DNA from 2 places in the Actinomadura gamaensis genome. Region 1 is predicted to be linked to the other one. Evidence: riboswitches for the same ligand, from Rfam matches in the RefSeq annotation. Region 1 holds a riboswitch; the other holds the start of a gene.

The links. A riboswitch is a leader RNA that binds a small molecule or an ion and turns the genes downstream of it on or off. The one in region 1 is predicted to bind cobalamin.
Region 2: it holds a riboswitch for cobalamin, as region 1 does, so the genes downstream of both, cobN (cobaltochelatase subunit CobN) here and ACFPCY_RS02460 (CbtB domain-containing protein) in region 1, are expected to answer to the same signal.

The regions. Positions count from the first base shown of each region.
Region 1 covers NZ_JBHSIT010000001.1:535,469-542,488, forward strand. Annotated here, with positions in the region: gene ACFPCY_RS02450 (MBL fold metallo-hydrolase) at 1-792, shown strand; gene ACFPCY_RS02455 (CbtA family protein) at 830-1,570, opposite strand; gene ACFPCY_RS02460 (CbtB domain-containing protein) at 1,570-1,794, opposite strand; cobalamin riboswitch at 1,826-2,014, opposite strand; gene ACFPCY_RS02465 (3-isopropylmalate dehydrogenase) at 2,110-3,165, shown strand; gene ACFPCY_RS02470 (branched-chain amino acid aminotransferase) at 3,336-4,439, shown strand; gene cimA (citramalate synthase) at 4,838-6,418, shown strand; gene ACFPCY_RS02480 (GNAT family N-acetyltransferase) at 6,468-6,752, shown strand; gene ACFPCY_RS02485 (hypothetical protein) at 6,937-7,020, shown strand, end outside.
Region 2 covers NZ_JBHSIT010000009.1:241,113-248,132, reverse strand. Annotated here, with positions in the region: gene ACFPCY_RS29220 (Scr1 family TA system antitoxin-like transcriptional regulator) at 1-262, opposite strand, end outside; gene ACFPCY_RS29215 (ArsR/SmtB family transcription factor) at 334-591, shown strand; gene ACFPCY_RS29210 (RNA polymerase sigma factor) at 600-1,835, opposite strand; gene ACFPCY_RS29205 (YciI family protein) at 1,832-2,158, opposite strand; cobalamin riboswitch at 2,474-2,598, shown strand; gene cobN (cobaltochelatase subunit CobN) at 2,657-6,292, shown strand; gene ACFPCY_RS29195 (TIGR03621 family F420-dependent LLM class oxidoreductase) at 6,457-7,020, opposite strand, start outside.

The DNA of each region.
Region 1 (7,020 bases):
ATGAGAATCCATCACCTGAACTGCGGTTCCATGACCACGATCGAGGCCACCTATGAAGGGCCTTCTCCTGCGCGTGCGGTGAACCACTGTCTGCTCGTCGAGACCGAGGAAGGGCTTGTGCTGGTCGAGACGGGCTTGGGGCTTGGGGATGTCCGCGATCCGGACGGGACGCTCGGGGCGGAGTGGGTCGCCATGACCGCCCCTGTGCTGGAGGAGTCCGAGACGGCGATCCGGCAGGTCGAGAGGCTCGGGTACGAGGCGTCCGATGTGCGGCACGTCGTCGTCACCCATCTCGACGTCGATCACTGCGGGGGCCTGCCCGACTTCCCGGACGCGTCCGTTCACGTGCTGGCGGCCGAGCGGGACGCGGCGCTAGCGGGAAATGCTTCCCGGTACCGGCCGGCGCATTGGGCGCATGGGCCCAAGTGGGTGACTTATGACGGGACGCCCGGCGAGCGGTGGTTCGGGTTCGGCGCGTTCGCCCTGGACGGCCTGCCGTCGGAGATCAGGCTCGTCCCGCTCGGTGGGCACACTCAGGGGCACGCGGGGGTGGCCGTGCGGGACGGCGACAAATGGCTGCTGCACTGCGGGGACGCGTACTACTACCACCGCGAGATGCAGGACGAGAAGGAGCCGCATCCGCTCATGGATCTCGTCCAGACCAACTCGCAGGTCCATGCCGACCTGCGGCTCGGCACGCAGGCGCGGTTGCGGGAACTGGTCCGCGACCACGGGGACGAGGTCGAGGTCTTCTCGGCCCATGACCCGTGGGAACTGGCCCGGTACCGCTGAAAGGGGGTCGGCGACGACGCCGGCCCCCTCGCCGGTGCTACTTGCGGACGGCTCGTTCGGTCAGCCAGCCGAAGAGCAGTCCCATCGTCGCCCACAGGACGGCCTGCATGCCCAGGGACGCCATGCGGAATTCCCAGAGCGTCCTAGCCGGGAAGTGGTCGGGGATCGCGTCCGGTTTCGGGGTGATCTGGAAGAGCACCGCGTTGACCAGGACGAAACCGATCGCCGACACGGTCACCGCGTTCCAGGTGCCCAGGCGCGGGGTGAGGCGGCGGCAGATGATCACCGCCGCGACGACCGTGGCGATGCCGATCGCGACCATGCCGAAGTACAGGGCCGTCCGGCCGCCGATGGTGGTCGGGTTGCCGACCGCCGGGGGAGTGGCCGGGTACTTCAGGAACGGCACGCCCTCGACGGCGACGAAGCCGAGCAGCGCGACGACGGCCGCCGTCGCGCGCGCGTGCAGGGCGCCGAGGCGTCCGTAGGCGAAGGCGAACGCGATCGCGAACAGGCCGCCGATCGCGACGCCGTAGAAGCCGACCGCGGTGATCAGGCCGGCCGTCTTCTGCACGGCCCGGGACACGATCTCCTCCTCGTGCCCGGCGCCGTGGTCGGCGTGCGACTCCTCGAACGCGATCGCGTTCCCCACCTGCGGCTCGCCGTAGACCCACGCGACGACCAGGGCCAGCGCCGCCCCGGCCAGCCCGGCCAGCATCCCCCGCACGAGCAGGGAACGCATGGTCATCGGGCGCGGGGCGGCGGTGACGTCCGCCGCCATCAGTGGCAGGGGAAGCCGAGCAGGTGCCGGCCGTCGTGGGTGAACTCGTGCACCCAGGTGCCGGAGAACAGGGAGGTCGCGCCCTGCTCGGCGCCGACGAAGTAGATCAGGACGAGCCCGAGCACGGCGGCGAACACCGCCCAGGGCAGGATGTCGCGGACGGGGACGCGCAGCGGCACCGGCTGCTGGGCGGCGCGCTGCTCGGGAACGGCGGACTGGGCCATCTGGGTCTCCTCACGGGGTTCACTCGCCCCGGTTGCGGGAGGACGACGGGTCAGTGTCCTGACTCCCAGATCGGCGCCTCCCGCCGACCTTCCAGCCGGTCTTCCGGCCGTGGTCGCACGCGGGGGAGGCTCCCTGGTCACAGTGGCGGGACCGTCCCGGAATCGCACCGGGTTCCTGCGCACCGTCGCCTCGATGTGAACTTGTCAGGCGAAGCGTCCCCTTTGGGGGATGCGACGTCAAGTCACACCGTTCTGTCCTGTCTCAGGGGGTGAGACCATTGCTCATTGGATGAGACGTTGCGGTAGAGTCCCCGCATGGCTTCCCGCAGCATCCGACTCGCGGCCATTCCCGGTGACGGGATCGGCCCGGAGGTCGTCGCCGAGGGGTTGAAGGTCCTCGACGCCGTCGCCCCCGCCCACGACCTGAGTTTCGAGCAGACCGAATACGACCTCGGCGCGGCGCGCTACCACCGCACCGGCGAGGTCCTTCCGGACTCGGTCCTCGCGGAGCTGCGCGACCAGGACGTCATCCTGCTCGGCGCGATCGGCGACCCGTCCGTGCCGTCCGGGCTGCTGGAGCGCGGCCTGCTGCTGCGCACCCGGTTCGAGTTCGACCACTACGCGAACCTCCGCCCGGTGAAGCTGCTGCCCGGCGCGACGTCCCCGCTCGCGGGCGTCGGCCCGGACGACATCGACATGCTCGTCGTCCGCGAGGGCACCGAGAGCCTCTACGCCGGGACGGGCGGCGTGATCCGCAAGGGCACCCCGCACGAGATCGCCACGCAGGAGAGCGTCAACACCGCCTTCGGCGTCGAGCGGGTGATCCGGTACGCGTTCGAGCAGGCCGCGGCGCGTCCGCGCAAGAAGCTCACGCTCGTCCACAAGGACAACGTCCTCGCCTACGCGGGCGACCTCTACCAGCGCACGCTCAAGCGCGTCGGCGAGGAGTACCCGCAGGTCGAGACCGACTACTGCCACGTCGACGCGGCGACGATGTTCTTCGTGAACCAGCCGCAGCGGTTCGACGTGATCGTGACCGACAACCTGTTCGGCGACATCATCACCGACATCGGCGCGGCCGTCGCGGGCGGCATCGGGCTCGCCGCGTCCGGCAACGTCAACCCCGACGGCACCGCGCCGTCGATGTTCGAGCCGGTGCACGGCAGCGCCCCGGACATCGCCGGGCAGGGCAAGGCGGACCCGACGGCGACTATCCTGTCGGTCGTGATGCTGCTCGACCATCTCGGCGAGGACGCGGCCGCGCGCCGCGTCGAGTCCGCCGTCGCCGAGGACCTGATCGAGCGCGGGGGCGCGGGCGTCCGGTCCACCGCGCAGATCGGCGACGCCATCGCCAAGCGAGTAGCCGGGTAGGCGCGCTCGCCGACCAGCCATGACCGGGCGCGCCGACCTCACGGCGCGCCCGGTTTTTCGTCGTGCTCGCCGTGGGTGGAGAGCCGGGTCTGGACGAAGTACGACAATAGGGACTAGGGAAGGTCGGACGGCAACGGAGCCGCCTGGCGATCCGGGAGAGGACACCCACGATGAGCACGACCCTGGACTTCGAGATCACGCGGAACGAGAACCCCGTCTCGGCGGAGGACCGCGCGGCCATCCTGGCCGATCCCGGATGGGGCCGGTACTTCACGGACCACATGATCACGATCCGCTACCACAAGGACCGGGGCTGGCACGACGCCAAGCTCCAGCCGTACGGCCCGATCGCGCTCGACCCGGCCTCCCAGGTGCTGCACTACGCGCAGGAGCTGTTCGAGGGCCTGAAGGCCTACCGGCAGGCGGACGGCTCCATCGTCACCTTCCGCCCCTACGCCAACGCCGCCCGGATGAACGCCTCCGCGCAGCGGATGGCGATGCCGGAGATCCCGGAGCAGCTGTTCGTCGAGGCCCTGGAACTGCTCGTCGCGACCGACCGCGACTGGGTCCCCACCAGCGAGGGCCACAGCCTCTACCTGCGCCCGTTCATGTTCGCCACCACCCGCCTGCTCGGCGTCAACCAGCCGGCGGACGAGTACCTGTTCATGATCATCGCGTCCCCGTCGGGGAACTACTACGCGCGCGGCATCAAGCCGGTCACCGTCTGGCTGTCGCAGGACTACACCCGCGCCGCCCCCGGCGGCACCGGCGCGGCGAAGACCGGAGGCAACTACGCCGCGTCCTTCGCCGGGCAGGCCCAGGCCGTCGCGCACGGCTGCGACCAGGTCGTCTGGCTGGACGCCGTGGAGCACCGCTGGGTCGAGGAGGTCGGCTCGATGAACCTGATGTTCGTCTACGGCGCCGGCCCGCAGCCGCGCATCCTCACCCCGGCGCTCACCGGCACGCTGCTGCCGGGCATCACCCGCGACTCGATGCTGAAGCTCGCGCCCGACCTCGGCATCCAGGTCGAGGAGGGCAAGATCGACATCGACGAGTGGCAGCGGGGCTGCGAGTCCGGCGAGCTGACCGAGGTCTTCGGCTGCGGCACCGCCGCGATCATCAGCCCGGTCGGCGCGGTGAAGGGCACCGACCGCGAGTGGAAGATCGGCGACGGCGAGCCCGGCGAGATCTCCATGCGGCTGCGCGAGGAGCTCATCGGCATCCAGTTCGGCCACCGCCCGGACCGCTACGGCTGGGTCCACAAGATCGCCTGACCTCCGTCCCGGGACACCTGTCACCTTTCCCCGGGACGCCTGACCTCCGTCCACAGGGACGCCTGGCATGCGTCCCCGTGACGCCTGAGAGCCGTCGCCGTGACGCCTGAGGCTCGTCCCCGTGAGGGCCGGGCCAGGCCGTTTCCCGGGGCCCGATGCTCGTCCGCCGGCTGCCGTTTCACCGTGTCGCCCCGATTTCGTCTCGACACGTGAGACGGCAGTTGGTGTTTTTGAGACGGCTGTGGCATGATCGGGGCATCATGCGCCACAGCCTCGTGATTATTGGCTGGCGCGCCGGCAACTGACGGAACACCGCCGGCGCGCAGACCTCTCACGCCCGTGAGGGGTCTTTTCGTTTTCCGGCGCGGTCCCGCCCACCCTCGAAGGGCTGATCCCACATGCAGGGCGACGCATTCCACGTGTACGACACCACGCTGCGTGACGGCTCGCAGCAGGAGGGCCTCAACCTCTCCGTGACCGACAAGCTCGCCGTGGCGCGTCACCTCGACGCGCTCGGCGTGGGCTTCATCGAGGGCGGCTGGCCGGGCGCCAACCCCAAGGACACCGAGTTCTTCCGCCGTGCTCGGACCGAGCTCGAACTGAAGAACGCGCAGCTCACCGCGTTCGGCGCGACCCGCCGGGCCGGTGTGAAGGCCGCCGACGACCCTCAGGTGGCCGCCCTGCGCGACTCGGGTGCGTCCGTCGTGACGCTCGTGGCGAAGAGCCACGACCGGCACGTCGAGCTGGCCCTCCGCACGACCCTGGAGGAGAACCTCGCGATGATCCGCGACACGGTCTCCCACCTGCGTGCGGAGGGCCGACGCGTCTTCCTGGACGCCGAGCACTTCTTCGACGGCTACAAGGCCAACCGCGCCTACGCGCTGGAGGTCGTCCGGACCGCGGCCGAGGCCGGGGCCGATGTCGTCGCGCTCTGCGACACCAACGGCGGCATGCTGCCGGACGAGCTGGCCGACGTCGTCCACGACGTGGTCTCGGCCGGCGCGCGCGTCGGCATCCACTGCCACGACGACTCGGGCTGCGCGGTCGCCAACTCGCTCGCCGCCGTCCGGGCGGGCGCGACGCACGTGCAGGGCTGCGCCAACGGCTACGGCGAGCGCAGCGGCAACGCCAACCTGTTCACGCTCGTCGGGAACCTCCAGCTCAAGCGCGGGATGCGGCTCGTCAGCGACGAGCAGCTCGCGCAGATGACCCGGATCGCGCACGCCGTCTCCGAGGTCACCAACGTCGCGCCGACCTCGCAGCAGCCCTACGTCGGGCTGTCGGCGTTCGCGCACAAGGCGGGCCTGCACGCGTCCGCGATCAAGGTCGATCCGGACCTCTACCAGCACATCGACCCCGCCGCCGTCGGCAACGACATGCGGATGCTCGTCTCCAGCATGGCCGGACGCGCGTCGGTCGAGCTCAAGGGCCGCGAGCTCGGCTACGACCTGTCCGGCGAGCGCGCCGCCGCCGTCGTCTCGCGGGTGAAGGACCTGGAGTCCACCGGCCACACGTTCGAGGCCGCCGACGCGTCGTTCGAGCTGCTGCTGCGCGAGGAGCTGACCGGCGTCCGGCCGCGCCACTTCGACGTCGAGTCGTGGCGGACGATCGTGGAGCGCCGCCCGGACGGCTCGATGGTCTCCGAGGCCACCGTGAAGATCCACGCGAAGGGCGAGCGGATCATCGCCACCGGCGAAGGCAACGGCCCCGTCAACGCGCTCGACAACGCGCTGCGGCTCGCCCTCGGCCAGCTCTACCCCGAGCTCGCCCGGATGGAGCTGACCGACTACAAGGTCCGCATCCTGGAGGGGACGCACGGCACCGACGCCCGCACCCGCGTCCTCATCGAGTCCAGCGACGGCGAGCGCGAGTGGGGCACCGTCGGCGTCGAGGACAACGTCATCGCCGCGTCCTGGCAGGCGCTGGAGGAGGCCGTCACCTACTGCCTGCTCCACGCCGGCCACGAGCCGACCGCGTGAGATCACCCGCACCGGGGAATCTTCGCCGCCGCCGGGTAATTGACCGGGCATGAGCAGAAACGTCACCGACGACCGCGACCAGAGCCGCTACGAGATCACCGTGGACGGCGCCCTCGCCGGATTCGCCGAGTACCGGCTGCGCGGGGACGGCGGGACCGTCGTCTTCACGCACACCGAGGTCTTCCCGGACTACGAGGGGCAGGGCGTCGGCGGCGCGCTCGCCCGCGGCGCGCTGGACGACGTCCGGTCCGCCGGCCGGACGGTCGTCCCGCAGTGCCCGTTCATCAAGTCCTGGATCGACAAGCACCCCGACTACCAGGATGTTCTCGCCTGACCTGCGATAATGACTCGTCGTGTTCATGTGAACACGGAGAAAAGCCGTTGAACATGGCCAAACAGGTGGCAGAACGCTGTCCGGACGGCCACCATGAGTTACCCGTGATCGCGCGCCGCGAACGACCGGCGCGCGTTCGCGTCCCCACGCACGCGACCCCACGCACCCGACCCCCGGAGCATCCATGCCCGTCCGAACCCGGCCTTCCGCACTGGCGCGGACCGTCCAGGACGAGACGTTCGCCGGCGTCGCCCTCGGCCTGGGCGAG
Region 2 (7,020 bases), on a different contig from region 1:
CGTCCCATGCGGGTCGCGACGCGGTCTCGATCTCCAACGGAGGGATCCCGGACGCCGCCGTGACGGCACGCGCGTACTCGGGAACCTGCAACAACCCCAGGATGAAAGACATCTTCACGTTGGTGATACGGACGGCCTGGGCCTCGAACCCGATCAGCGCCTTGAGCGGTGTGGGGCAAATGCTGTCGCCGGGTTCCCACCAGCCGGGCATCTCCGCGTCCCGGGCGAAGGCGAGCAGCCGCTCGCGCTCACCGCCCACCACGCCGTAGGCGCCGAGGACGGCCGGCCGTAGGCGCCGAGGACGGCCGCCTCCAGCAGATCCTCGAAGCGCTGGTGGACCCGGTCCGCCGCAGCATCGTCAGCCGGCTCTGGGACGCCGCGACCGACATCCCCTGCGGCGGCTTCGACCTCCCGGTCAGCAAATCCACGGCCACGCACCACTTCAACGTCCTCCGCGAAGCGGGCCTGATCAGGCAGTACTACGTGGGCACCTCACGCCTGAACGCCCTCCGCAAAGAAGACCTGGAAGAGGCGTTCCCCGGCCTCCTGACCGCCATCGTCACCGCCGACCTCGAAACGGCCCCCGCCTGACCCCGGCGTCAGTGCAGCTGGTCGCGGCGGCGGGTCAGGTAGGCGGTTTCGGCGGTGTTGCCTGCCAGGGCGATGGCCTTGTCGTAGGCCGCGCGGGACTCCCGGCCGCGGCCCAGACGGCGGAGCAGGTCGGCGCGGGTGGCGTGGTAGGCGTGGTAGCCGTCCAGGCGGGGTTCCAGGCGGTCGACGGCCGCCAGGGCCACTTCCGGGCCGTCCAGTTCGGCCAGTGCGACGGCCCGGTTGAGGACGACGATCGGGGACGGGTCGAGGCGGACGAGCCGGTCGTACAGGGCGAGGATCTGCGACCAGTCGGTGTCGCGGACGTCGCGGGCGGAGGTGTGGACGGCGTTGATCGCGGCGAGGATCTGGTAGCGGCCCGGGGGCGTTCCGGCGGCGGCAGCGGCGAGGCGCTCGCGGACCAGCCGGTGCCCCTCGGCGATCAGCGCCGCGTCCCAGGATCCGCGGTCCTGCTCGGCCAGGGACACCAGTTCGCCGCCGGACGAGACCCGCGCGGTGCGCCGGGCCTCGGTGAGCAGCATCAGGGCCAGCAGCCCGGCCACCTCGCCGTCGTCCGGCAGCAGGACGCGGATCAGGCGGGTGAGCCGGATCGCCTCGGCCGTCAGGTCGAGGCGGACGGGGTCGGTGCCGGGGCCGGTCGCCAGGTAGCCCTCGTTGAACACCAGGTACAGGACGGCGAGCACGCCGCCGACGCGGGCCGGGAGGTCCCCGGCGGACGGCACCCGGTAGGGGATGCGGGCCGCCTTGATCTTGGCCTTCGCGCGGGTGATCCGCTGTTCCAGCGTCGTCTCGCGCACCAGGAAGGCGCGGGCGATCTCGGCGACGGTCAGCCCCCCGACCATGCGCAGCGTCAGCGCCACGCGGGCCTGCGGCGCCAGCGCCGGATGGCAGCAGGTGAAGATCAGCCGGAGCCGGTCGTCGTCGATCGCGCCGAGCGGCTCGGGCGCGCCGCGGTCGTACACCATCCGAGCCTCCCTGTGCTTGTCGTCGCGCTTGCTCTCGCGCCGGATCCGGTCGATGGCCTTGCGGTTGGCGGTGGTGGTCAGCCAGGCGCCGGGGTTGGGCGGGACGCCGTCCTCCGGCCACCTCTGGACGGCGGTCGCGAACGCCTCCGCGGCGGCCTCCTCGGCGAGGTCGAGGTCACCGAAACGCCTGGTCAGGGCGGCGACCACCCGGGCCCACTCCGCGCGGTGGGCCCGGGAGACCGCCTCGTCGGTCCCGCTCACAGGAACGGACGCACCTCGACCTTCCGGTTGCACCGTTTCGACCCCTCCGCGGCGAGTTCCAGCGCCACGTCGAGGTCGGGCGCCTCGATGATCCAGAAGCCCGCGAGGAACTCCTTGGACTCCACGAAGGGCCCGTCGGTGAACAGCGGCTCCTCGCCCCGGTTGTCGATCACGGTGGCCGTGTCCGGGACGGCGAGGCCGCCGGCGAACACCCAGTGCCCGTCCTTCTGGAGCCGGTCGTTGAACACGTCGATCGCGGCTTGCTCCTCAGGGACGGCGAGAACGTCGGGCCGGTCGTGGATCACGGAGAGCAGATACTGCATCGGCGATCATCTCCTGCGGTGTCGGGGGAAGCGCGGCCTCCATGATCGCGCTTCCCGCCCTCAGCGCCACCCCTCGCAGGCGGCCCTCACCCTTCCGACGAACACGACCGCCCCGTCCCGACACCCCGGCCGGAGAATTCCCGGGGGCAAGCGGAACGCCCGGCCTCGGCTAGGTGAGGTCGGGCGTTCCGGCCGGTCGAGCTTCCCCACTCGCCGACACAGGGAAGGTTACGCCTTGGCGGGGCCGGGGGCCACTGGAATCGCGGGGGTGAGGTCAACGTGGCGGTTCCGTAGACTGGCGCGGCGACGGCGGGCGAGGAATCCGGTGCGAGTCCGGAGCTGTCCCGCAACTGTCACCGGGGAGTCCCCCCTCACGCAAGGTCACGGCGGCGACGCTGGAAGGCCGGGGCGGGGGCGGTGATCCGGAAGCCAGGAGACTCCGCGCCGTCGCGGCCCTTCACCCGAGCCGGGGCGCGGACCCCGTTGGAGGCATCGCCGATGCGTGCTCTGTTGCTGTCCACCGCCGACACCGAACTGCTCGCCGCCCGCGCGGCGGACGCCGGGTGGGCGACCGCGAACCCCGCGCGGGTCGCCGTCGAGGAGCTGGCGTCGCTGACCGACGGCGTCGATGTCGTCGTGGTGCGGCTGCTGGGAGGGCGGAAGACCTGGGCGCCGGGCGTGGACGCCCTGGCCGCGAGCGGGTTGCCCGTCGTGTTCCTCGGCGGAGAGGCCGACCCGGACGCCGAGTTGATGGCCCTTTCCACGGTGCCGCCGGGAGTCGCCGCCGAGGCGCTCGCCTATCTGCGCGAGGGGGGCGTCGAGAACCTGCGGCAGCTCGCCTTCTTCCTGTCGGACACCGTGCTGCTGACGGGGGAAGGCTTCGACGCTCCCGTCGCCATGCCTTCCTTTGGCGTGCATGGTGAATACGCGCGGGTGGACGGGCGTCCCACGGTCGGTGTCGTTTTCTACCGGGCGCATGAGCTTTCGGGGAACACGGCATTCGTCGATGTTCTGTGCCGGCAGATCGAACGGGCCGGAGCGAATGCCCTGCCGGTCTTCTGCGGGTCGTTGCGAGGGGCCGATCCGGAGCTGATGGCATTGCTCGGGCAGTGCGATGCGGTCATCGCCACCGTGCTGGCGGCGGGCGGGGCCGTCGCGGCCGACGCCAGCGCGGGGGGTGACGAGGACTCGTGGGACGCGGGGGCTCTCGCCACGCTGGACGTGCCGGTCGTCCAGGGGCTCTGCCTCACGTCGTCGCGCCAGGCATGGGACGAGTCGGACGCCGCCCTCGTCCCGATGGACGCGGCCATGCAGGTCGCCATTCCCGAGTTCGACGGACGCATCATCTCCGTGCCGTTCTCGTTCAAGGAACTCGGCCCCGACGGGATTCCGGTGTACGCGGCCGATGAGGAACGGGCCGCGCGGGTCGCCGGGATCGCGGTTCGGCATGCGCGGCTCAAGCACATCCCGAATGGCGAGAAGCGGGTGGCGCTGGTTCTGTCGTCGTATCCGACCAAGCACGCTCGGGTCGGAAACGCAGTGGGGCTCGATACGCCCACGTCCGCCGTCCGGATGCTTCGGCAGATGGCCGAGGCCGGGTATTACCTGGGTGAGGACCATTCGCTTTGGAAGAACCCCGACACGGGCGATGACCTCATTCATTCGCTCATCGCCGCCGGTGGGCACGACGTCGAGTGGCTGACCGAAGAGCAGTTGGCGAAGGCTCCGGCGCGGGCGTCGCTGGCGTCCTACCGGACGTGGTTCGAGGCGCTGCCGGAGTCGCTGCGCGAGGGCGTCCGGCAGCACTGGGGCGAGCCGCCCGGCGAGCTGTACGTGGACGGCGACGACATCGTGCTCGCGTCGCTGCGGTTCGGGAACGTCGTGCTGATGATCCAGCCGCCGCGCGGGTTCGGCGAGAACCCGGTCGCGATCTACCACGATCCGGACCTGCCGCCCTCGCACCACTACCTGGCCGCGTACCGGTGGCTGGACCTGGAGTTCGGCGCGGACGCGGTCGTCCACCTGGGCAAGCACGGGACGCTGGAGTGGCTGCCGGGCAAGGGGCTCGGGCTGTCGGACGGCTGCGCCCCGGACGGCGTGCTCGGCGACCTGCCGCTCGTCTACCCGTTCATCGTGAACGACCCGGGCGAGGGCACGCAGGCGAAGCGGCGCGGGCACGCGACCGTCGTCGATCATCTCGTGCCGCCGATGGCGCGCGCCGACACCTACGGTGACCTGGCCAAACTCGAACAGCTACTGGACGAGTACGCCACCGTGAACGATCTGGACCCGGCGAAGCTCCCGGCCGTCCGGGCGCAGATATGGACGCTGATCCAGGCCGCGCAGCTCCACCACGACCTCCACCAGGAGGACATGCCGGACGCGGACGACTTCGACGACTTCGTCATGCACATCGACGGCTACCTGTGCGAGATCAAGGACGTCCAGATCCGGGACGGCCTGCACATCCTCGGGCAGGAGCCGCGGGACGAGGCGCGCGTCAACCTCGTCCTCGCCGTGCTGCGCGCCTCGCAGGTGTGGGGCGGCGTCGCCGGGGCGATGCCGGGCCTGCGGGCGGCGATCGCGGCGCGGCACGGGCTGGACGAGAAGGCGCTGCTCGCCGAGCCGGGCGCGGTCGTGAACGCGCTCGGCGGACGGACCGCGTCCGATGTGATCGACATCCTGGAGGAGACCGCGCGGCGGCTCGTCCAGGCGATGGAGGACGGCGGCTGGGACCCGGCGCGGGCCCGCGCGGTCGCCGCCGAGGTGCTGGACGGGGACGTGCCGGACGTCGTCCGCCTGCTGGAGTTCGCCGCGTCCGAGGTCGTCCCGCGGCTGGACGCCACGCGCGACGAGATCGGGGCCGTGCTGCACGCGCTCGACGGCGGCTACGTGCCCGCCGGGCCGTCCGGGTCGCCGACGCGGGGGCTGGTCAACGTGCTGCCGACCGGCCGGAACTTCTACTCGGTGGACCCGAAGGCCATCCCGTCCCGCAACTCGTGGGACGTCGGCGTCGCCCTCGCCGACTCGCTGGTCAAGCGTCACCTGGACGACACGGGAGAGTACCCGTCCAGCGTGGGCCTGACCGTGTGGGGCACGTCCGCGATGCGCACCCAGGGCGACGACATCGCCGAGGTGCTCGCGCTGATCGGGTGCCGTCCGGTCTGGGACGACGCGTCCCGGCGGGTGACCGGCTTCGAGATCGTCCCGCTGGAGGAGCTGGGCCGCCCGCGCATCGACGTGACGCTCCGCATCTCCGGCTTCTTCCGCGACGCGTTCCCGCACGTCATCGCGCTGATCGACGACGCGATCGGGGCGGTGGCCGCGCTGGACGAGCCGTCCGACCGCAACTTCCTGCGCCGCCACGCCGTCGAGGACCACGCGGAGCACGGCGACTGGCGGCGCGCGACGACCCGCATCTTCGGTTCCAAGCCCGGCGCGTACGGGGCGGGCCTGCTGCCGCTCATCGACGCCCGCAACTGGCGGGACGACGCCGACCTCGCCGAGGTCTACGCCGTCTGGGGCGGCTACGCCTACGGCCGGGGCCTGGACGGCCGCGAGGCGCGGACCGACATGGAGGCGACCTTCCGCCGCATCTCGGTCGCGGCGAAGAACCAGGACACCCGCGAGCACGACATCGTCGACTCCGACGACTACTTCCAGTACCACGGCGGGATGGTCGCGATGGTCCGGTCCCTGACCGGCCGGAACCCGGCCGCGTACGTCGGCGACTCGGCCCTGCCCGAGCAGGTCAGGACGCGGACGCTCGCCGAGGAGACGCACCGCGTCTTCCGGGCCCGCGTCGTCAACCCGCGCTGGATCGCCGCGATGCGCCGGCACGGCTACAAGGGCGCGTTCGAGCTCGCCGCCACCGTCGACTACCTGTTCGGCTACGACGCGACCGCCGGCGTCGTGGACGACTGGATGTACGAGACGCTCGCCAAGGAGTACGTCTTCGACCCGGAGAACCGGGCCTTCATGGAGAAGTCCAACCCGTGGGCGCTGCGCGGCGTCACCGAACGCCTCCTCGAAGCGGCCGACCGGAACCTCTGGGCCGAGCCCGACCCCGAGACCCTCGACCGGCTCCGCCAGACCTACCTCGACCTGGAAGGCGACCTGGAGGACGCCGAGTAGCGCGGTAGCCCGACTAACGCGGTCGCCCGAGTAGCGCGGTAGCCCGACTAACGCGGTCGCCCGAGTAACGCGGTCGCCCGAGTAACGCGGTCGCCCGGCGGACGCGGCCGGTCCCGGGGTCCGGGGCTTGAACCTGGACCCGGCCCGGCCGCGTCCACGCCCGGCTACTCCAGCTCCCGGACGCGCTTGATGATCGGCCCGAAGACCTCCATGTGCGGCCGCCGGATCGTGACGTAGGAGAACCCGTACCGTTCGCGGTTCTCCAGCAGTCGGCGCGCGATCTGCTCCTCCGTGCCGATGAGCATGAAGGGCGTGTCGAGCGCGTGCTCGGCGTCCTCGACGAGGAAGTGCGGTTCCCGCGCGGCGGCGATGCGTTCGGCGACCGCGCGGCGGTCGCCGGTCACCTCGACGTGCAGGACGAAACTGTTCACCTCGATCTCGTCGAAGCGCGAACCGGCCTCGGCGCGGAGGAATTCCACGCCTTTGTCCGCCTCTTCGGAGGTGATGAACCGGAGCGTTCCGGGTTCCTCTCCCGGCACCTGGAAACGGCCTCCGAAACTGGCGATGTCGGCGATCGCCGCGGCGATTCCCAGCGCCCTGCGGCTCGCGCCGCCGACCAGGAGCGGCGGCGGTTCCAGGCCGTGCTCCTCCGCGAGCAGACCCTTCATCTCCCCGACCGTCGCCGCGACGAGATCCATTCGCCGCTCGAACGGATGCCAGGGAATCCG